4 regions of the Rahnella sp. 1L-D-7-B-C2 genome follow, and region 4 is predicted to be linked to each of the others. Evidence: predicted binding sites of a transcription regulator. Region 4 holds the regulator's gene; each other region holds the start of a gene.
The links. The regulator CRP, encoded in region 4, controls carbon source genes, mostly activating them, when cyclic AMP is high. The targets are predictions, from matches to a motif close to ATGTGANNNNNNTCACAT.
Positions count from the first base shown of each region.

Region 1: deoC (deoxyribose-phosphate aldolase) is a predicted target of CRP. The motif match lies at 3,162-3,179, and genes of this name have one in related genera.
Region 2: rhaB (rhamnulokinase) is a predicted target of CRP. The motif match lies at 1,701-1,718, and genes of this name have one in related genera.
Region 3: mlc (sugar metabolism global transcriptional regulator Mlc) is a predicted target of CRP. The motif match lies at 3,262-3,279, and genes of this name have one in related genera.

Region 1 is NZ_JBXAVQ010000009.1:120,600-126,369, reverse strand. Features, by position in the region: gene osmY (molecular chaperone OsmY) at 1-105, shown strand, start outside; gene AC0Z7K_RS15795 (DUF1328 domain-containing protein) at 453-614, shown strand; gene AC0Z7K_RS15790 (patatin-like phospholipase family protein) at 885-2,096, shown strand; gene AC0Z7K_RS15785 (TatD family hydrolase) at 2,093-2,881, shown strand; gene deoC (deoxyribose-phosphate aldolase) at 3,422-4,201, shown strand; gene deoA (thymidine phosphorylase) at 4,248-5,636, shown strand; gene deoB (phosphopentomutase) at 5,725-5,770, shown strand, end outside.
Region 2 is NZ_JBXAVQ010000009.1:136,096-141,865, forward strand. Features, by position in the region: gene rhaR (HTH-type transcriptional activator RhaR) at 1-572, opposite strand, end outside; gene rhaS (HTH-type transcriptional activator RhaS) at 655-1,482, opposite strand; gene rhaB (rhamnulokinase) at 1,827-3,311, shown strand; gene AC0Z7K_RS15880 (L-rhamnose isomerase) at 3,308-4,564, shown strand; gene rhaD (rhamnulose-1-phosphate aldolase) at 4,620-5,444, shown strand; gene fucO (lactaldehyde reductase) at 5,579-5,770, shown strand, end outside.
Region 3 is NZ_JBXAVQ010000019.1:22,285-28,054, forward strand. Features, by position in the region: gene AC0Z7K_RS20910 (ABC transporter ATP-binding protein) at 1-168, shown strand, start outside; gene AC0Z7K_RS20915 (MFS transporter) at 855-2,105, opposite strand; gene AC0Z7K_RS20920 (LysR family transcriptional regulator) at 2,301-3,206, shown strand; gene mlc (sugar metabolism global transcriptional regulator Mlc) at 3,371-4,594, shown strand; gene bioD (dethiobiotin synthase) at 4,789-5,475, shown strand; gene AC0Z7K_RS20935 (MDR family MFS transporter) at 5,596-5,770, shown strand, end outside.
Region 4 is NZ_JBXAVQ010000004.1:346,683-352,452, reverse strand. Features, by position in the region: gene AC0Z7K_RS10045 (MFS transporter) at 1-39, opposite strand, end outside; gene AC0Z7K_RS10040 (LysR substrate-binding domain-containing protein) at 254-1,162, shown strand; gene AC0Z7K_RS10035 (OsmC family protein) at 1,164-1,571, opposite strand; gene crp (cAMP-activated global transcriptional regulator CRP) at 1,934-2,566, shown strand; gene AC0Z7K_RS10025 (YccS/YhfK family putative transporter) at 2,628-4,700, shown strand; gene argD (bifunctional acetylornithine/succinyldiaminopimelate transaminase) at 5,370-5,770, opposite strand, start outside.

The DNA.
Region 1 (5,770 bases), on a different contig from region 4:
TCCGGTGATGTGAAAGACCAGGCACAGTCCGACCGTGCTGAAAGCGTTGCGAAGACCGTTGATGGCGTGAAAAGCGTTAAAAACGACCTGAAAGTCGCACCGTAATTTCGCAGAACGACAGCAGTACATGGCGTCCCGCCGCGGGCAGGGCGCCAGTTTTGAACGACATATTTTGAACAACATATAACGATATAACGTACCTCCTGCACATTGTTCGGGACAGAAGACTCTCGTAACACTTATGAACATTGATTTTGAAAAATAAGCGTTGGTTTTCCCTAACACTTTCATTTTTCCGACTATCTTTATTAGGTAAGTGATGATTTTTATCTCCGGTAATTGCCGGCTAATAAAGTGTCACCAAGACAATGTACACAGAGACTTCAGACCGGAAGTAGGAGTGTCACCTTTTTAAACTGGCAAAGTGAATATATAGGGTAAAGGAGAAGCTTATGTTTCGTTGGGGCATTATTTTTCTAATCATCGCGTTGATCGCGGCGGCACTGGGTTTTGGTGGTTTGGCTGGTACAGCTGCCTGGGCTGCAAAAATCGTATTCGTAGTCGGTATCATTCTGTTCCTGGTCAGCTTGTTTACCGGTCGTAAACGACTCTGACAATAACGTTATGAAGTCATAACGTTAGCAGACATACCGCAGTAAAAATCGCATCGCCCTCTTGTCTGAAGATATTGCTTAATTGCAGTGTGTTCAGATAAGGGGGCGATGCTTTTTTTATGGAATGATGTGTTTGATTAATGAATTCCGTTAACAAGAGGTAACGATTTTATCCTCACATTTTGGTAAGAAACTCACTCAAACCCGGCAGACAAGGTATGCTCAGAATAGAGGCCTGTCCGCTGAGGCTAATTGTGTGAGGACGATGCGTTGGGATACAGAATACCTGTCACGCTGGGGAATATAGAACCGCTGGCGTACAAACCTTACCGGCCGGGCAAGATTGCTCTGGTGTGCGAAGGGGGAGGGCAGAGAGGCATTTTTACCGCCGGTGTGCTGGATGAATTTCAGCGTGCCAATTTTAATCCCTTCGATTTATATCTGGGGACTTCCGCGGGTGCGCAAAACCTTTCGGCCTTCGTATGCGGACAACCCGGCTACGCCCGAAGAGTGATTACCCGCTACACCACCAGCCCTGATTTCTTCAATCCTCTGCGCTTTGTGCGTGGAGGACATCTTATCGATCTCGACTGGCTGGTAGATGAAACCGCGAAAAACATGCCGCTGGCGATGGAAAGCGCGGAGAAGCTGCTGATCGACGGCCGCGAGTTTCTGATGTGCGCCTGCCGCAGTGATGACTACACCGCCAACTATTTTGCGCCAACGCGCGAGAACTGGCTGCCGGTGATCAAAGCCTCGAGTGCCATTCCGGGTTTTTATCGCATGGGCGTCGATCTGGACGGTATCAGCTATCAGGACGGCGGCATCAGCGATGCGATCCCGGTGGAAGAAGCCTACCGTCGGGGCGCGGATACCATTGTGGTGATCCGCACCGTGCCTTCGGCGATGTTCTACACGCCGCAGTGGATGAAGCGCATGGAGCAATGGCTGAGCGAAAGTAGTCTCCAGCAGCTGGTGCGCATGATGCAGCACCACGAAAGCAGCTATCACCGCATTCAGCAATTTATTGAGAATCCACCGGGCGACGTGCGGATTTTCGAAATCTTCCCGCCGAAGCCGCTCGCCAGCCACGCGCTTGGCAGCCGCTTGCCGGCGCTCAACCAGGATTATCATCTGGGACGCCGCTGTGGCCGGTATTTCCTGTCGGCAGCTGCCCACTGGCTGTTGCCGCGTGAAAACGAGCGCCCTTATCCTCAGGTGACGCCGCGCCCGACGCGTCCGCAGCGCGTAGTCGTGCCCGCAAACGAACCGGAACACCAAACGCCGCTGGCCGCCGCAGCCAGCAACGTCGAACAGATTATACTCGATCCGGCCGTGCTCACTGACATGGTGGCCGACGGTGGCGTGGTGCGCCCGGCCGCGTTTTCGGACAACCAGGTGGGAGATCATCGTTCGCCAAACCTTTCTGCTGACATGGATCCTGTGGAGCATTACTCCGCCAGCGAAGGCGATAAGCTGTGAGTTTTCACTTCGTCGATACGCACTGCCATTTTGATTTTCCGCCGTTTGCCGGCGCGGAAACTGAAAGCCTGCGTCTGGCGGAACAGGCCGGAGTACGGGAAATCATCGTTCCCGCCGTGACCGCCGATCGTTTTGACGGCATTCTCGCGCTGGCAAAAAACTTCGCGCCGCTGTACGCCGCGCTGGGCCTGCATCCGTTGTATATCGCGCAGCATAAAGATAACGATCTGGAGCAGCTGGATGCACTGCTTAGCCAGCACTGTCCGCGCGTGGTGGCGGTCGGTGAGATCGGGCTGGATCTGTATATGGAAACGCCGATGTTTGAGCAGCAACAGCGGCTGCTGAAAGCGCAGTTCGCGCTGGCAAAACGTGAGGCGCTGCCGGTGATCCTGCATTCGCGCCGCAGCCACGATCAACTGGCGGCGATGCTGCGTCAGGCGCAACTTCCGGCGACCGGCGTGGTACACGGATTTGCAGGCAGCCTTTCTCAGGCGCAGGCGTTTATCAAACTGGGATTTGCGATTGGCGTCGGCGGTACCATCAGCTATGAACGCGCGCAGAAAACCCGTCAGGTGATGGCGCAATTGCCGCTGTCTTCTTTGCTGCTGGAAACGGATGCGCCGGATATGCCGCTGCAGGGTTTTCAGGGGCAACCCAATCGCCCGGAACGCGCCGCCACGGTGTTTGAGGCGTTGTGCCAGTTACGCAGTGAATCGCCGCAAGAGATTGCCGATGCGCTGCTCACCAATACCCGTCGCGTATTCAATCTTCCTGCCGCGCTGTAAGATGTTCATTCATTTTGTGATTTAAATAACATTTTTTATATTCATCACACTGTTTCTCACGTGGATTTACCGCACGGTAAGAATTCGGTTCTCTTTGAAATGTTATTATTATAACATTACTCACAAGATTACCGGTCGGTGATCCCCGCGTGTTTGCCCGAACTCCCTTTGTCACGAATCGGGTATACACTCTTATATAGGCCGAATACTGAGCATAACGCCGGGTAAATGTGATTTAGATCTCATTTCACTAAGCAACGTTGCAAACGGTTTTCATTTTGTGTGAAATACTGCACACAGGAACCTGATGTGACGTGTTCAAATAGTCACAACGAATTGGCGTTAGCCAATCCAAGCGCGGTGAGAAGGATCTCAGTTGCCGCGTAAGTCGCTAAAGCGCTTACGCACGCTATCTTCAAGGAACCAAGTCCGCTCGCCAACCGTGCAGAATTCTTCTCCGACGTTAACCGCCGAAAGGAATTCATGACTGTATGCTCAGTTCTGGCTGGTCGCTGGAATTGAAAATTGTTGGAGAGTTATATGACCGATTTAACCACCGCAGCACAACGTGCGCTGAACCTGATGGATTTAACCACCCTGAACGAAGACGACACCGATGCAAAAGTGATCGCGCTTTGTCACCAGGCGAAAAGCCCGGCAGGTAACACTGCTGCTGTTTGTATTTATCCTCGTTTTATTCCGATTGCCCGTAAAACCCTGCGCGAGCAAGGCACGCCGGACATCTGCATTGCCACCGTGACCAACTTCCCGCACGGTAATGACGATCTTGAAATAGCCCTGGCCGAAACCCGCGCCGCCATCGCCTACGGCGCTGACGAAGTGGACGTAGTTTTCCCTTACCGCGCATTGATGGCCGGTAACGAGCAGGTCGGTTTTGAGATGGTCAAACAGTGCAAAGAAGCCTGTGCTGCTGCCAACGTATTGCTGAAAGTGATCATCGAAACCGGTGAGCTTAAGCAAGACGCGCTGATCCGCAAAGCCTCTGAAATCGCTATTAAAGCAGGCGCTGACTTCATTAAAACCTCCACCGGTAAAGTGCCGGAAAACGCGACATTGCACAGTGCTGAGCTGATGATGAGCGTGATCGCTGAAATGGGCGTGGGCAAAGACGTGGGTTTCAAACCTGCCGGTGGCGTGAAAACCGCTGAAGATGCTGCGCAGTATCTGGCGCTGGCTGACCGTCTGCTGGGCCGCGAATGGGCTGACGCACGTCACTTCCGTTTTGGTGCCTCCAGCCTGCTGGCAAGCCTGCTGACCACTCTGGGTCACGCCGGCCAGAAAGCCACCAGCAGCTATTGATCACCACGGCACCGCGTTTGCGGTGCGCATCTTTCGGGGCGCTGCCATGCGGCGCCCGCATATTCAGCGTCCAGATTTTGGCGTTCAGCTCAGGCAGGGGGATACCTTGTTTCTCGCACAAGAAATTATTCGTAAAAAACGTGATGGCCATCCTTTAAGTGACGAAGAGATTCGTTTCTTTGTGAACGGTATTCGCGACAGTCAGGTTTCAGAAGGTCAGATTGCTGCACTGGCTATGACTATTTATTTCAACGACATGACCATGAATGAGCGCGTTTCGCTGACCATGGCCATGCGCGATTCAGGTACCGTTCTGAACTGGAAAAGCCTGAACCTGAACGGCCCGATTGTGGATAAACATTCTACCGGCGGCGTGGGTGACGTGACGTCTCTGATGTTAGGCCCGATGGTTGCCGCCTGTGGCGGTTACGTGCCGATGATCTCCGGACGTGGCCTGGGTCATACCGGCGGTACTTTGGATAAACTCGAAGCCATTCCGGGCTTTGATATCTTCCCGGATGACAGCCGCTTCCGTCGCATTATTCAGGACGTCGGCGTAGCCATTATCGGCCAGACCAGCTCGCTGGCTCCGGCAGACAAACGCTTCTATGCGACCCGCGATATCACCGCAACCGTCGATTCTATTCCTCTGATCACTGCATCAATCCTTGCCAAGAAACTGGCCGAAGGTCTGGATGCGCTGGTCATGGACGTCAAAGTGGGTTCCGGTGCATTTATGCCGACCTACCAGCTGTCCGAAGATCTGGCCCAGTCAATTGCCGATGTGGCAAACGGCGCAGGCTGCAAAACCACCGCGCTGCTCACTGACATGAATCAGGTGCTGGCGTCGAGCGCCGGTAACGCAGTCGAAGTGCGCGAAGCCGTGCGCTTCCTGACCGGCGAATACCGCAATCCGCGCCTGCTTGAAGTGACGATGGCGCTGTGCGTGGAAATGCTGCTCTCCGGTGGTCTGGCAACAGACGACGCCGACGCCCGCAGCAAACTGCAGGCGGTGCTGGATAACGGCAAAGCGGCAGAAATCTTTGGCCGCATGATTGCGGCGCAAAAAGGCCCGGCGGACTTCATCGAGAATTACGATCGCTATCTGCCACAGGCCACGCTGAGCAAACCGGTGTTCGCCGAAACCAACGGCATCGTCAGCGCAATGGATACCCGCGCGCTGGGTATGGCGGTGGTGTCACTGGGCGGTGGCCGTCGTCGTGCCAGCGATCCTATCGACTATAGCGTCGGTCTGACCCACATGGCACAGCTTGGCCAGCAGGTCGATACGCGTCAGCCGCTGGCGATGATCCACGCCAACAGCGAAAACGCGTGGCAGCAGGCCGCTGCAGAAGTGCGCGCCGCCATTGTTCTGAGTGACAAAGCGCCGGAAAGCACGCCGGTGGTGTATCGCCGGATCGGCGGTAACGCTTGATTTCAGGCGGTCTCGCCCCCATTTAAGACTGATCAGGTACGCGGCAGTTCCGCGTGACCCAATGCGTAACCATTCGCAGGAGAGCAAAATGAAACGTACATTTATCATGGTGTTAGACTCATTCGGTATCGGTG
Region 2 (5,770 bases), on a different contig from region 4:
TGGAAAGGCTCGGCGATCCCCGCCCGCAGCGCCATGAGCAGTAAATCCAGTTGATGGGCATCGGGCAGTACACCGCTGTCTGGCTGATGACGAAAACGCAGCAGCAAAAGTGAAAGCTGCATCAGCAGGGCTTCACTCAGCTGTATGGAAAGCGGCTCCGACTTCATGCACTCCTTCGCCAACTCATCGACCTTGTCACGCAGCACCGACATTCCCAGCGTGCTCAGCCGCCAGTAGCGTTGATCCTGCGCAGAGTGCTCGCCAGGCAACAGTTGCGCCCAGTCTGCGGCCAGCCGGAAACGTTCGCGACAATAAAGCACGTTATCCAGCGCCAGCATATTGACGGACTCATAGCTGTGACGATCTTTGGCGTTGATATAAAACAGGTCGCCACAGGTGATGGGATAAGGGATGTCATTCCAGATGTGTACGCCGTTGCCGCGCCAGACAATCACCAGCTCGTCGAAATCATGATCGTGGCTGGGGAAATCCGCCTGCGGATGGCGTTCGGCCACCACCACGGAGTTCATTCCGGTCAGAAAGAAGTCATTTTTATTCAATTTCAGCGACATAGCAGCAATCTCAAACCCGTTTGACAACAAAATAAACGAGGCGGCTCAGGCACGCATTGCCATGAGCCGCGAGAGGTGTCGCTTAACGTAACTGGTCACGCATGAGTTTTGGCGACACCGAAAATTCCCGACGGAACTGCGTCGAAAAGTGGTTACTGTCACTGAACCCGCAGGCATAGGCAATATCGGTAATACTTTGATCGCTATGATGTAAACGCCGGCGCGCCTCAAGCAGGCGCAGACGGTTCAGATACCGCTGCGGCGTCAGACCGGTGTAATGCTTCATCTGCCGGTGCAGGGTGCGCAGCGCCAGAGAAAAACGTTCGGCGGCCTCGGTCCAGTTAACTTCCTCACTGTAATGTGACTGGAGCCATTGCAAAAGTTGATTGACCTTGTTTTCAGAGGTGTCTCGCAATTGTGGCTGGAAACAGTCCTGATACAGCAGGATCAACAGCTGTAAAAACAGGCTTTCGCGCGTGGCGATATGTTCCATCTCAATGCTGTCTGGCAGTGCTTCCAGCTGCGCGATGCACTCCAGCACCTGCGCCAGAACATGCGGGCTGAGCTGCCAGTGAATTTGCGACTGATAATGATGTTCCTGTGGCAGAAAATGGCCGACGTCCTGAATAAACCGGAATGCTTTGGGTGAGCGGAACAACACGTTGGTGAGACGCAAATTCTCCACATTTTCAAACAAGTGGTGATCGCTGGCACGCACAAAACAGACGGTGCCGGCGGTCAGTGTATAGGGATGGTCATTAAAGATGTGCACGCCTGAGCCGCTTTCCACCAGCATAATTTCGTGGAAATCGTGGTAGTGCTCCGGAAATACGCTTTGCGGAAGACGTCGCTCGACCGTCACAGTCAGCTCGGGTGCCGCAAAATAATCATCACCCTTCAGTAACGTCATTTATCGCCTCCGGTTTGGGAGATTAATCATTCATCGTGAAACAACCCTACCCTGCGCCCGGAGTTCTTACCTTCAAACCGCAGCGTAAAAAACGGCATAACCTGTCATTTTTTTAAGATTCACCCCGCTGTGATGCGGATCTGCGGCAAAGATCACAAAGGCCGTTTACGCGTTACCCGGCGTTTTCATCGCGTGGTCCGATAAGGCTTTGAGCTGAAGTGTGATCTGCCTCGCATCTACCTTTTTGATGCTGCCATCCCGCTAAAACCCGTGGCAATCACCGGAAGGTGCGCCCGAAAAGCCTCCCCTACACTGGGCAGCATATTCAATAAGGAATGGCTGCTATGAGAACCCACCATCTTGCCGCTATTGATCTCGGCGCTTCAAGCGGCCGCGTCATGCTGGCCACGTTTACCCGCCAGGAACCTGATTCAGCGGCCACGCTGACGCTGAAAGAAATTCATCGTTTCCCGAATAACCTGACGCGCACTGATGGCAAGGATACGTGGGATCTGGATGATCTCGAGAAGCACATTCTGGAAGGATTAAACCGTCTGGACGCTTCCGGTATTCCCCTCGACGGCATCGGTATTGATACCTGGGGCGTGGATTTCGTGTTGCTCGATGAACAAGGCCAGCGGGTGGGTCCTGCGGTGGCGTATCGCGACAGCCGCACCGACGGTGTGATGGCGCGGATGGAAAAGCTGATTGGCCGCCACGTGATTTACCAGAAAACCGGCATCCAGTTCATGCCTTTTAATACACTGTATCAGCTGAGGGCGCTGACCGAACAACAACCTGAAATCGCGAGTAAAGCCGCGCATCTGCTGATGATCCCGGACTATTTTCTCTTTCGCCTTACCGGCCAGCTCAACTGGGAATACACCAACGCCAGCACTACGCAAATGCTCAATATCACCACCGGCGACTGGGATGAAGACCTGTTGAATCTGGCAGGTGTTCCGCGCCGCTGGCTGCAAAAACCCACTCAGCCAGGCAACTCTCCCGGCCTCTGGCACAGCCCGCGCGGGCGCAGCGTGCCCGTTTTCAGCGTCGCCACGCATGACACCGCCAGTGCCGTCGTTGCGGCACCGCTCACCAGTTCCCACAGCGCCTACCTCAGCTCCGGCACCTGGTCGCTGATGGGCATCGAAAGCCCGAAAGCGTTCAATCATGCGGAGGCGTTACACGACAACATCACTAATGAAGGCGGCATCAATGACAGTTTTCGCGTGCTGCGTAACATCATGGGATTGTGGCTTTTTCAGCGCGTTTGCCGCGAACTGAACATTCAGGATTTGCCTTCGCTCATCACGCTGGCGAAGAACGTCCCGCCGTTTACCTACCTTATCAACCCGAACGAAGACCGCTTTATTAATCCGCCGTCGATGGTCAGCGCCATTCGCGAAGCCTGTCAGCAGGCGGGCGAGGCGGTACCTGAATCACCGGCCGAACTGGCACGCTGCATTTTCGACAGCCTCGCCATGCTGTATCGCAAAATTGCGCTGCAGCTGGCGGATTTGCAGGGCGCGCCGCTGGAAGACATTCACATTGTCGGCGGCGGAAGTCAGAACCAGTTTCTTAATCAGCTGTGCGCCGATGTCTGTCAGGTCAAGGTCAGCGCCGGGCCGGTGGAAGCCTCCACGCTCGGCAATATCGGCTGCCAGTTGATGGCGCTCGGTGCTGTCAAAGACACCGCTGAATTTCGCCGCATCGTCGCCACGAACTTCGAGCAACACCATTATCTTCCCCGTATTCACGCGGATTTCGCTATTCACTGGCGCCGTTTTGAGGCGCTCTGTCACGTCAATGAGGAGCTCGCAGTATGACTTCATCAATCGATCACGCATGGACGCTTGCTAAAGAACGCTTTGCGCAGCTGGGCATTGATGCCGAAGCCGCAATCAAACAACTCGATACCCTGCCGGTTTCCATTCATTGCTGGCAGGGGGATGACGTCGCGGGATTTGAGAACCCGGAAGGCGGGCTGACCGGCGGGATCCAGGCCACCGGCAACTACCCCGGCAAAGCGCGAAATGCGCAGCAGCTGCGCGCCGATTTAGAACTGGCGATCTCCATGATCCCCGGCCCTAACCGCCTGAACCTGCACGCCATTTATCTTGAATCCGACAAACCCGTTGCACGCAATGAAATCGAACCGAAACATTTTACCGGCTGGGTAGACTGGGCGAAGAAGAACAAGTTGGGTCTGGATTTCAACCCTTCGTGCTTCTCGCATCCGATGAGCGCCGACGGATTCACGCTGTCGAGCGCCAATCCGCAAGTACGCCAGTTCTGGATCGAACATTGTCAGGCCAGCCGCCGCGTCTCCGCTTCGTTTGGCCGCGCACTGGGCACGCCGTCGGTGATGAACATCTGGGTGCCGGACGGCATGAAAGACGTCACCGTCGACCGTCTGGCTCCGCGCCAGCGCCTGATGAGCGCGCTGGATGAAGTGATTGCCGAGAAGTTTGATCTCAGCGAACACATCGACGCCGTCGAAAGTAAGCTGTTTGGCATCGGTTCGGAAAGCTACACCGTTGGCTCCAATGAATTCTATCTTGGCTACGCCGCCAGCCGTGGCACCGCACTGTGCCTCGATGCAGGCCATTTCCATCCGACCGAAGTCATCTCCGACAAAATTTCTGCCGCGATGCTGTATGTGCCACGTTTGTTGCTGCACGTCAGCCGCCCGGTGCGCTGGGACAGCGATCACGTCGTGCTGCTCGATGATGAAACGCAGGCTATCGCCAGCGAAATCGTGCGCCATAACCTGTTCGACCGCGTTCACATCGGGCTGGATTTCTTCGACGCCTCGATCAACCGCATCGCCGCCTGGGTGATCGGCACACGCAACATGAAAAAAGCGCTGCTCAAAGCCCTGCTTGAGCCGACTGATTTACTGAAAAAACTGGAAGTGGAAGGCGACTACACCGCACGCCTGGCGCTTCTGGAAGAACAAAAATCGCTGCCGTGGCAGGCAGTCTGGGACATGTATTGCCAGCGCCACGACGTGCCGGTCGGCGGTCAGTGGCTGGATGCCGTCCGCCATTATGAAACCAGCGTGCTGTCAAAACGCTGATCCATGCCTTATCGCAACGCCGAAACGCATTCACCTTATTTGCAGGAAAGTTCAGATGAAAACATTGTTTAGCTCGTGGTTTGTACAAGGCATGGTCAAAGCGACCACCGATATGTGGCTGAAAGGTTGGGATGAGCGCAACGGCGGTAACGTCAGCATGCGTCTGTTGCCGGAAGACGTGGCCCCATACAAAAATGATTTTTATGCCCAGCCGCGCCGCGTTGAACTGACGCAGCACGCGCCGGATCTGGCAAACGAATACTTTATCGTGACCGGTTCCGGTAAGTTCTTTCGCAATGTGCAACTCGCTCCTTCCGAAGCGCTGACAGTTATCCAGCTCGATGACAAAGGCGCCAGCTACCACATCCTCTGGGGGCTGACCGCCGGCGGATTACCAACGTCAGAACTGGCGTCACATCTGCAATCTCACGCGGTGCGTAAACGCGTCACCCAAGGTCAGGATCGCGTGATCATGCACTGCCACGCCACCAACCTGATCGCACTGACCTACGTGCTGGAACTCAACAGCGCCAAGATCACCCGCAAGCTGTGGGAATGCAGCACCGAATGTCTGGTGGTATTCCCGGACGGCGTCGGCATTGTGCCGTGGATGGTGCCGGGCACCGACGGCATCGGCGCGGCGACCTCCGATCAGATGCAGCATCACAGTCTGGTGTTGTGGGCGTTCCACGGCATCTTCGGCTGCGGCCCGACGCTCGACGATGCTTTTGGCCTGATCGATACCGCCGAAAAATCCGCGGAGATTCTGGTTAAAGTGATCTCCATGGGCGGCATGAAACAGACTATCCAGACCGATGAACTGATTGCCCTCGGCAAACGTTTTGACGTCACGCCTTTCGAAGCGGCATTAAAAGCCTGATCCGGCGGATCCTGCTCCGGAAAATATAAATCCTGCACGGGGAACAGAGGATGCTCCCCGTAGCAAGAACTGGCAAAGACCCTGGAGCATCGCCACACAGAACATCAGTTCTATTTACTCACAGAGGGATTTTTATGAGTTTTATGTTGGCACTTCCTAAAATCAGCCTTCACGGCCAGGGCGCAATCGACGATATGGTGGCGATGCTGGCGAACAAAGATCACGGCAAAGCGCTGATCGTCACCGACGGTCAGTTAGTCGAACTCGGTCTGCTCGATGGCTTATTCTCCGCACTCAAAAATGTCGGGTTACCTTACGCGCTCTTC
Region 3 (5,770 bases), on a different contig from region 4:
ATTCACGGGACGCTGGGCGGCGAAAAGCTGAGTGTTTACAGCATGGTGAGATCGGGAGCCGCGCCGGGGGACAGAGTGTGGATAACAATTGATACCGCAAGGGTGCAGGTGTTTGACGGAGGGAGTCAGAGGCGGCTGGCGAAACAAGGGGAAAATTTGGTGCCATGACCGGGCACCGGGCGGTTCAAACCATTCGGGAATGGTGAAATTTTTAAAACAATGATCGAGGATATTTCGGTTTCTGACGCTCAGCGATCCCATAGCGCACTGCGTCGAAACCGCCCAAAGAGGACCAGGACGGGCCCTCTTTGGAATCTCCGCGTCTTTTTAAAACACGCGCTACCGCTGGAACGATGGACGTGTTCTTTGACTCCCGCGTGTGGCGCAAAACCCTGCCGCTGCGCGGTTCCTTCTCTCGGTCTTCGAGCCTACGGTCTCGAAGCCGCTCCGTTCAGCAGGATTTTTTGATCGCGCCATCTCGCCATTTTTAGAAACAAATCCAAGACATCTGAACTGCGCGTTTGGTTTTTAAAATGATCCTGAGCCGGTGAGGCTGTGACCTAAAAAGCTCTGGCCGCTTTCAAAAATCACGCCGAAGGGAGAGGTGGAAAACCGCGCGCCTTTTTGCGCGGGTTGTAACCCGACCGGAGGGTACCGCGCCGCGGCGGGATTTTGCGGCAATAGCGGTGGTGGCTGAAACATAGCCCGTCTGCATGGCACGTGTTTTAAAGAGCCGCGGATTCTTAAGGGGGCGGCGATAAGCCCCCTTAAGGCCAGTGTGGGTGGCAACCCACGGTTTTGACATTGACGTTGATTTTAAACAGCAGGCCAGTGGGCAGCCCGGCCAATAAAAATTACGCCGGTTTAGCCTCCGCCAGCCTCATCAACCTGCCCCCCACGCCTACACCTGCCACCAGCATCACACTAATAAACACCGTGATCCCATTCCACCCGTACGCATGCCAGAAGAATCCGCCCAGCGTACCCGCCACACTCGAACCCGCGTAATAACAGAACAGATACAGTGAGGAGGCTTGTCCTTTCGCACGGCGTGCGCGCCTGCCGATCCAGCCGCTGGCGACGGAATGGGCGGCGAAGAAGCCGCCGGTGACCAGGATCATCCCAATGAAAATCAACCAGACCGGCGAAAAGGCAGTGAGCAGAATACCGGCCAGCATGATGGCGATTGCACCGATTAGCACCGGGCCCCGGCCATAAACGCCGGTCAGCACGCCCGCTTTCGGCGAACTGTAGGTGCCCATCAGGTACACCACTGACAAAATCCCGACGATGGCCTGACTCATATTGTACGGCGTCCCGAGCAGGCGATAGCCGATGTAATTAAACATCGTCACGAAGCTGCCCATCAGCAGAAAACCTTCGACGAACAGCAAAGGCAGCCCGCTGTCGCGCCAGTGCAGTTTAAAGTTGATGAGCAGTTTGCGTGGTTTCAGCGAGCTGGCGCGAAAGTGTTTGGAGGCCGGGAGGATGCGCCAGAACATAATGGCCGCCGCCAGCGCGAAGAGGCCGACTACCGCAATCGCGATGCGCCATGAGAAGAAATCGGTCAGCACGCCGCTGACCAGTCGCCCGCTCATGCCGCCGATAGAGTTGCCGCTGATGTATAACCCCATCGAGAAAGCCACCACGCTCGGGTGAATTTCTTCGCTCAGATAGGTCATCGCCACCGCTGCTACGCCGCTGAGCGAAAGGCCAATCAGGGCACGCATGACGAGAATGCCATCCCAGCTTTGCATAAAGGAACATACCAGCGTACAACCTGCCGCGAGCAGCAACGCTACCACCATCACCGATTTACGCCCGACGGCATCCGAAACCGGCCCGGTAAACAGCAGGCCGATGGCCATCAGCCCGGTGGATAACGACAGCGAAAGGCTGCTGGTCGCCGGTGACACGCCGAAATCATGAGATAACACTGGCAGGATCGGCTGCACGCAATAAAGCAACGCAAACGTCGCCAGCCCGGCAGAGAACAGGGCGAGTGTCACCCGGATAAACTGCGGCGTACCACGTTTGATAAAGGGCGATTTTGGAGTAGTGCGGGCGACGGAGGTGTCAGGATTAAGTTCGTCGTCATTGACCAGACTGTTATCAAAGGGAGATCCGGATGGTGCAGCGGGCTTCCGCTGAGTGGTTTTCACTGTCAATCCTTAGCGAGGGTGATAATAAAAAATATTTGAAAATGTATGAAAATTTTAACCCTGAGATTTATATTGTCTAATATATTAATTTCGCTGAAACGATATGTTTAAAGTATCAATTGGAGCCAACGCCGCGCGATGAGCCATATAGAACTGCGTCACCTGCGTTATTTTATCGCCGTCGCTGACGAGCTGCATTTCGGGCGGGCAGCTGAGCGGCTGCACATCTCCCAGCCGCCGTTGAGCCAGCAGATTCAGGCGCTGGAGGCCCACGTCGGTGCGGCGCTGTTTTACCGCAGTAACCGGACGGTGCGGCTGACGCAGGCGGGCGTGACGTTTGTGCATGAAGCGCGGCAGATTTTGCAGCGGGTGGAAGAAGCGTCAGAGCAGGCAGCGCGGATCCATCGCGGTGAGTCCGGCAATCTGACGCTCGGGCTGACCTCTTCGGCACCGTTTTTACACCGGGTTTCCCGCACTCTGCATCGTTTCCGCTTAACTTATCCCGACGTGAATATTCGCATTGAACAGCTCAACAGCAAGCAGCAGATCGACCCGCTGCTGGAAGGCAAACTGGATCTGGGGATTATGCGCAACGGCGATCTGCCGCCGCAGCTGGCGCATCAGCTGATATGGTCGGAGCCGCTGATTGCCGTGGTGCATAAAGACAATCCGCTCAATGATTTGCCCGCCGGTGAACTGACATTCCAGCATCTGGCCGATCAGCCTTTTGTATTTTTTTCCAAAGATGTCGGCACCTCACTGTACGACGATATTCTCGACCAGCTGAGAGCGCAGGGGATCACGCCCTATATCACGCAGGAAGTGGGTGAGCCGCTGACCATTATCGGGCTGGTCGCCGCCGGACTGGGCGTGTCGATTTTACCGGCGTCCTATCTGCGCATTCAGGTCGACGGCGTGAAATATTTACGCTTCGGGGATATGCAAGGCACCACAGAACTCTGGCTGGTGAATCACGCCGAACGGCCGATGACGGCGGCGACCAAGGCCTTTACAGATCTGATGATGAAAGAGGACGGTGTTTGACATAAGACAAAAGCTGCTGAATTTCCAGTCAATTCCGAACGTGTTTTCGCGCAATGTGTGCACTAAATCACATAACGAATCAAATAGTTGACGGCATATGGCAAAAACCCCACCATAGCCTCTAATCTTTATTTTGAAGCGCGAAAATAACAGGAGTTCCCTGAGTGATCCCCGATGGGCAGCCCGGCCATATTGATCAAATCAAACAAACTAACGTCGGTGCTGTGTATCGCCTGATAGATCAGTTTGGTCCTATTTCGCGCATTGAGCTTTCCAAAAAAGCCCAGCTGGCACCTGCCAGTATTACCAAAATTGTCCGTGAACTGATTCAGGCGCACCTGGTACTTGAAACGGAATTTCAGGATCCCGGCAGCCGCGGGCGTCCGGCAATCGGTTTAGCCCTCGACACGCAAGCCTGGCACTACCTTTCTGCCCGCATCAGCCTCGGCTCTATCACGCTGGGGTTACGCGATCTGAGCAGCAAACTGGTGGTGGAAGAAGTGTTGCCGCTGCCGGAACAGGCTCCGCAGTCGCTGATGCAGCGCATCATCGTTGAAATCGATCAGTTCTTTATCCGCCATCAGCGCAAACTCGAACGCCTGACCGCCATCGCCATTACCCTGCCGGGCATGATCGACGCGCGGCGCGGCATCGTTCACCGCATGCCGTTTTATCACGATGTGTTCGATATGCCGCTCGGCGATACTCTTTGCGCACATACGGGGTTGCCGGTGTACGTGCAGCATGACATCAGCGCGTGGACGCTGGCGGAAGCCTTGTACGGCGCATCGCGCGGCTGTAAAAACGTGGTGCAAATTGTTATCGATCACAACGTTGGCGCAGGTGTTATTACCAGCGGACGCGTTCTGCACGCGGGCAGCAGCAGCGTGGTTGAAATCGGTCATACGCAGGTCGATCCTTATGGCAAACGCTGTTATTGCGGCAATCATGGCTGTCTGGAGACCGTCGCCAGTACCGACAGCATTCTCGAACTGGTGCGTCAGCGTCTGACCGCTTCAGCCCCCGCAAGTTTATTGCACGGGGTAACGCTGACCATCGAAGCGGTGTGTGATGCGGCAAACCGTGGCGATCAGCTGGCACGCGACGTCATCGTCGGCGTGGGGCAGAGCGTCGGGCGGATGTTGGCGATCATGGTCAATCTGTTCAATCCTGAAAAAGTGCTGATCGGCTCACCGCTTAATTTATCGCAGGATATTCTTCATCCGGCAATAATGTCTTGTATTCAACAGCAATCCCTTCCCGCATATAGTGAAAATATCAAACTCGAATCCACGCAATTTTATAATCAGGGAACGATGCCTGGCGCGGCATTAGTTAAAGACGCGCTGTACAGCGGATCATTGCTGATAAAACTCTTACAAGGCTAAGTTTTTTATAACGTTAAAGACTGATTTAAAATAAATCCGAATAAGCTTTCTCGCGCTGGTAAACAAAACATTGCGCTAACGCAAACCGCTCGCATCTCGCATCGCCTAGACTTTCCGTCGTTACTTTGTCTCTGGCGGTGTTTTTCCGGAGACTATCTTTCAATAAGACGGAGAGATCCCGGAGCCTGAATTCCATGTTAACGCACTTTTTCGTCACGGGTACGGACGCCCGTGTAGGTAAAACCATTGTCACACGTGCCTTGCTACAGGCTTTAGCCGCGCAGGATCGCTGCGTTCTTGGCTACAAACCTATCGCTACTGGCAGCCAGGAGTTGGCCGACGGGGTTCGAAATAAAGATGCGGTAACTCTTCAGCAGTCATCTTCTATTGCTTATCCTTTTAAGAAAATAACGCCACTGGCATTAACGGATGAAGATATTTATGCCAGTGAAATACCGAAAAACGTGTTTGAAATAATGACAGACGGCCTCAATTTTATGCGTGAAGAGGCAGATTCGGTAGTGGTTGAAGGATGCGACGGCTGGAGAACCTTGATTACTCCACATCTTTTATATTCCGACTGGGTACGCCAGCAAAATATGCCGGTCGTGCTGGTTGTCGGTATTCAGGAAGGCTGTGTCAGTCACGCGTTATTAACCGCGCAGGCCATTATTGCTGACGGATTACCGTTGTTAGGCTGGGTGGCAAACCGAATTAATCCATGCCTAGCTCATTATCAGGAGACTATCGAAGCGCTTACCGCGAATATTTCCGCGCCGCTGCTCGGTGAAATTCCGTATCTGCCAAGGGCAGAAAGCCGCGATATGGCGAAGTTTATCGATCTCTCCAGTTTTAATCTGAAAACGCTGACCAGCGCCTGATTGGCCGCATCGCTACGTTCCACAACGGTTAAACGGTTCCGGCTTCCTCGCCCGGAGCCGTTTTTTTTGTCTATAATTCAGGATTAGCTTTAATGCATCAATCTGAAGAAAAAAGAGAACATGGCCGTTACGCACTCATCTGAACACTCACCCGTCGTTAAAAATGCTCACCGTCCGCTGATCCTCATCGCCTGCATGTTGTCGATGTTTATGGCCGCCGTGGAAGTGACGATTGTCGCGACCGCGATGCCGACCATCATTGGCGATCTCGGCGGTTTCTCGCTGCTTGGCTGGG
Region 4 (5,770 bases):
GACAAACAGCAGGAAAATCATCAGGGAACGACTTTTCATAGCGGATATCCCTTTTTGTTATCACCACGTCAGAGGTTCTCACTGTCGGGCGAAAGATAAAATGCGACATGTGTCACGTAATCAACTGAATAACAACATATTATCCTTAACACTACTGACGCTATCAGCTTTACATCCATGCCATAAGATGCAATTTTTAGGCAGGTGATGCTTTTTGCTGATAGGTCATTTGAATGATTAATGAGAGGGCGTCATGCGCTATTTGCCGAAACTCCAGCAACTGAAGGTTTTCCATCAGGTTATCCGCAGCGGCAGTATTCGCGGCGCGGCGCGGGCGATGAATCAGTCGCAACCGGCGGTGAGCAGAACGCTGCGCGAACTGGAGCAAACGCTCGATACAAAGCTTATCGTACGCGGTCATCAGGGCATGGCGCTGACCGAAACCGGCCGCGCGTTCGCCCAGCGGATGCAGTTCATCCTTGAAGAGCTGGAGCGCGCCGCCGAAGAAATCCAGCAGATTAATCAGTATTCACAAGGCTCGGTGGCGATCGGGTTTTCATCGCTGCTGGCACTGACGGTGTTCCCGGCGCTGAATGAGGAATTCAAAACGCAGTTTCCGCAGTCAAAATTGCTGATCAAAGAAGGGCAGCTGTCGGTGCTGCTTCCGGCGCTGCGCGAAGGGAAGCTGGACTTCGCCGTCGGTACCGCCGGGCCGGGATTTCCGCTGGAAGATCTGGTGCGCGAACCGCTGTTCACCGCGCCGTTCGGGATTATCGCCCGTCGCGGTCATCCGCTGGCCAATGCCACACGGCTGGAAGAATTGCAGGATGCGCGCTGGGTATTGCCGGAAACGGATATGGGTTACTACCAGCAGCTACAGCTGGCGGACGGTTTTTATCTGGCAGGAAGTGAAACGCCGGTGCGCACCGATTCGGTAGTGTGCGGGCTGAATATGGTATTGCAGTCGGATTATCTGACCGTCGTGGCGCGGGCGATGCGGGCGCCGTTCGGTTTGCAGGACCCGTTGTGCCTGCTGAAAATCGACACTCTGCCGCAGGCGGAATACTGTGTGCTCTATTCGCAAAAATCGCCGCTGACGTTTGCCGCGCGGCGGTTTTTGGATTTACTGCGCCATCAGTGCCAGTCGTATGACTGGTCGTGACCTATTCGGCTTCAATCACTTCAAAACTGTGGGTGATCGTCGCGGCTTTGCCCAGCATCAGAGAAACAGAACAATATTTCTCGGCAGAAAGGCTGACGGCGCGTTCGACGATCTTATCGGTCAGATCTTTGCCGGTGACGATAAAGTGCAGATTGATGTGCGTGAACAGACGCGGCGCTTCTTCGCGACGCTCTGAAGTCAATTTTACTTCACAATCCCGGACGTCATTGCGGCCTTTTTGCAAAATCGACACCACGTCGATCGCGCTGCAACCGCCCGCAGACATCAGTAACATTTCCATCGGGCTGGGGGCTTTATCGCCCGCATTGCCATCCATTAAAACCTGATGACCTGACGCGGATTCACCTAAAAACGTCAGACCTTCCACCCATTTTACGCGTGCGTGCATTTGCTTATCTCCCGGCGCTCTTAAGAATCAAATTTTCCCCCCAGACTACCCTTTCACCTAAAAACTGGCAACGTAACCCGATCGCCATCATGCTGAAGCGAGACAACACAAGACAGCATTGCAAACCTGTGTTACAAACAAAGCCGAAACATACTTTCCAGCAAATTGCGGTGACGGTTTTCGTGGTTTAAGAACAGAACCCAAGGTGATAACGGCAATATATAGCCGGTTTCACTCCGACATCCGCTTGCAGCATTTCTGGGGAGCTATATGCTGAAAGGGCGCATTAATATTCAGACGCCGTACAGGGAACTCTGAGCCCTGTGATTTTGGGCAGCGATAATAACAGAGGATAATAGCAAATGGTTCTCGGCAAGCCACAAACAGACCCGACTCTTGAATGGTTCCTGTCTCACTGTCATATACATAAGTATCCTTCTAAAAGTACGCTGATTCACCAAGGTGAAAAAGCCGAAACGCTTTACTACATCGTGAAAGGGTCGGTTGCCGTCCTGATTAAAGATGAAGAAGGCAAAGAGATGATACTTTCCTACCTTAACCAAGGTGACTTCATCGGCGAGCTGGGACTCTTCGAAGAAGGTCAGGAACGCAGTGCCTGGGTACGTGCTAAAACTGCCTGTGAAGTGGCTGAAATTTCTTATAAAAAATTCCGCCAGCTGATTCAGGTTAACCCGGACATTCTGATGCGCCTCTCCGCGCAGATGGCAAACCGTCTGCAAATGACGTCTGAGAAAGTCGGTAACCTCGCTTTCCTCGACGTAACGGGCCGTATCGCTCAAACCTTGCTGAATCTGGCCAAACAGCCAGATGCAATGACCCACCCGGACGGGATGCAGATTAAAATCACCCGCCAGGAAATCGGTCAGATCGTCGGTTGCTCCCGTGAAACCGTCGGCCGCATTCTTAAAATGCTGGAAGATCAGAGCCTGATCTCCGCACACGGTAAAACGATTGTCGTCTACGGCACACGTTAATCCCTCAAAAATAGGCGCGGCAGCTTACTGTCGCGCCTTTTTTATGGGCTAAGCTTCAGTTATGACGCTATGGCGAAGGCTGTTTTATCACCCCGAAGTGAATTACGCACTGCGCCAGACGCTGGTGTTATGTTTGCCGGTCGGCCTGTGCTGGCTGTTCGGTAATCTGCAAATGGGGTTGCTGTTCTCCCTCTGCCCCGCCTGTTGTAACGTCGCCGGTCTCGATACGCCGCACAAACGCTTCTTCAAACGTCTGATCATCGGTGGCTCGCTGTTTGCGGTGAGCAGTATTTTGCTGCAACTGATGCTGGAAAACTGGCACATCCCGCTACCGCTCATCATGCTCTCTCTCGCCTTACTGCTCGGCGTCACCGGTGAAATCAGCCCGCTGCACGCGCGTCTGTTGCCCGGCGCGCTGGTGGCGACCATCTTTACCCTGAGCATGGTCGGCATCAGGCCGATGTGGCAGGCACCCGCGCTGTTCGCCGCAGGCACGGCCTGGTACGGGCTGTTCAACTGGGCGTGGTTTCGTATCTCTAAAGAACAGCCGATGCGTGAAACCCTCAGCCAGCTGTATCTGCAACTGGCTGATTATTTCGAAGCCAAATACAGCTTGCTGACGCAGCATACTGATCCCGAAACCGCTTTACCGCCGCTGCTTGAGCGTCAGCAGCAGGTCATCGATCTTATCGCCCTGCTCTATCAGCAGTTGCACATGCTGCCGCAGCACGGACATCATCACCACAAACGGCTGTTCCAGCGTTTTCAGGTGGCGCTCGATTTACAAGAGCACATCACGGTCAGCCTGCATCAGCCGGAAGAAGTGCAAAAGCTGGTGGAAGAAAGCCATGCCGAGGCGGTGATCCGCCGCAATGCGCAGGTGATTTCCGCCAGGCTACGCGTGATTGCCGACGATATTCTTTATCACCGGCTTTCCGAACGTTTCACGATGGCGAACGAGCTGGCGGCGCTGGAAAAAATCGCCGCGCGCAACCCGGATAATCCGGTCGGCCAGTTTTGCTATTACCACTTCAGCCGCATTGCGCGCCTGTTGCGTACTCAGCGCCCGCTGTACCGCCGTGATCTGATGAACTCTCAGCCACGTCTGCCTTTCTGGCCAGCACTGAAAAGCTATCTGTCTTTCAAGTCCATCGCCCTGCGTAATGCCACGCGACTAGGCATCATTCTGGCCATCGGCAGCAGCCTCGGTCTGTTCTTCAATCTGCCAAAACCTTACTGGATTTTACTGACCATCATGCTGGTCAGCCAGAACGGCTATAACGCCACCCGCGTGAGGATCCAGCACCGTGCGCTCGGCACACTCGCCGGATTGCTGATCGCCGCCGGATTGCTGAAACTGGAGCTGCCGGAGGGCATCACGCTGTTCTGCATGCTGGTGATCACCCTGATGTCATACACGGTGCTGCGTAAAAACTACGGGCTGGCGATGGTCGGGATGACGGTCACGGCGGTCTACACCCTGCAACTGCTGGCGATGAATGGCGTACATTTCCTGGTGCCACGGCTGATCGATACGCTCATCGGCTGTGCACTGGCTTTCGGCGGCACCATCTGGCTGTGGCCGCAGTGGCAAAGCGGATTGTTGCGGCAAAATGCCCATCAGGCGCTGGAAACCGATCAGGAAGCGATCCGGTTACTCCTGCAAGATAATCCAGACGCCGTAAAACTGGCCTACGCCCGTATGCAGGTCAATCAGGCGCACAACAAGCTGTTCACCTCGCTGAATCAGGCGATGCAGGAACCGGGGTTTAACTCGCATTATCTGGCAGATATGCGTTTGTGGGTGACGCACAGTCAGTTCGTGGTAGAGCACATCAACGCGATGACCATTTTGGCGCGCGAGCATTACATGCTGCCGGAGGCTCTGGCGACGGAGTATTTGCAGACTAGTGAAATCGCGCTGCAAAGCTGCCAGCAGCGACTGATCTACGACGGTCCGAGCAGCGAGGCTCAGCTAATCAACGCGCCGGAATTGCACCCTGATATGCCGCTGACCGAGATGGAGCGCCACCTGCGGCGTGTGATTTCACATCTGAGCGTCATGCATACGATTTCTTCACTGGCGTGGAAACAGAGACCGCATCATGGGATCTGGTTGACGCGGAAGGCGTGAAGGGGGAGTCCCCTTTCAAGTTCCTTTAAAGCAGACCGAGAATATTTCGGTTTCTCACCAGCAGTGATCGCTTAACTCCTTGCGCCGAAACCGCCCAAAGAGGGCCAGGACGGGCCCTCTTTGGAATCTCCACGTCTTTTCAAAACACGCGCTTATCGCCAGACCGATGGACATGTTCTGGTACTTCCGTGGGTGGCGCAAATCCAGGCACTTCGTGCTGCCTTCACTCGGTCTTCGAGCCATTGGTCTCGAAGCCGCTCCGTTCAGCTGGATTTTTGATCGCGCCATCTCACCATCTTTTAAAGACAAAACAAATATAGGCTGAGCAAAGTATTTGGGGTTTTGAAATGATCTGAGCAAGTGAAGTTGTGACCTAAAAAGCTTTGGCCGCGTTCAAAAATCACGCCGTAGGAAGAGGTGGAAAACCGCGCATCTTTTTGCGCGGGTTGTAACCCGACCGGAGGGCACCGCACAGCGGCGGGATTTTGCGGCAATAGCGGGGGCCGCTGAAACATCGCCGGGATGCATGGCACTGGTTTGAAAAAGCGAGGGGAGTGCAGAGGGGAGAAGCTTTTCCCCTCTGCTCGGTTTCGGCGCCGAAAATCAGGTGATCACTGCTATTGAGAAATCGAAACATTCACAGTATTAACCCGGCAGGGATTGTAGGAATTATCCCCCGACAACTTTCCCCACCGCTTTCTCAAACCGCCCCATCCCCTCTTCAATATCCGCGAAGTCGATCACCAGCGAAGGCGCAAACCGCATCACATTTGGCCCCGCGACCAGCATCATCAATCCGAATTCGGCTGCCGCTGCATGAAACTCCCCGGCGCGGTTTTTGAAGGCATCCGACAACTCGGCACCAATCAATAACCCCTGACCACGGAATTCTTTGAAGATGTGATATTTCTGGTTGATGGCGTCCAGCGCGCTGATGAATTTCTCGCGGCGCTCGTCGATGCCCGCCAGCACTTCCGGCGTGTTGATAATGTCCAGTGCCGCTTCGGCGACGGCGCAGGCCAGCGGGTTACCGCCATAGGTGGTGCCGTGCTTGCCGGGTTCCATAACGG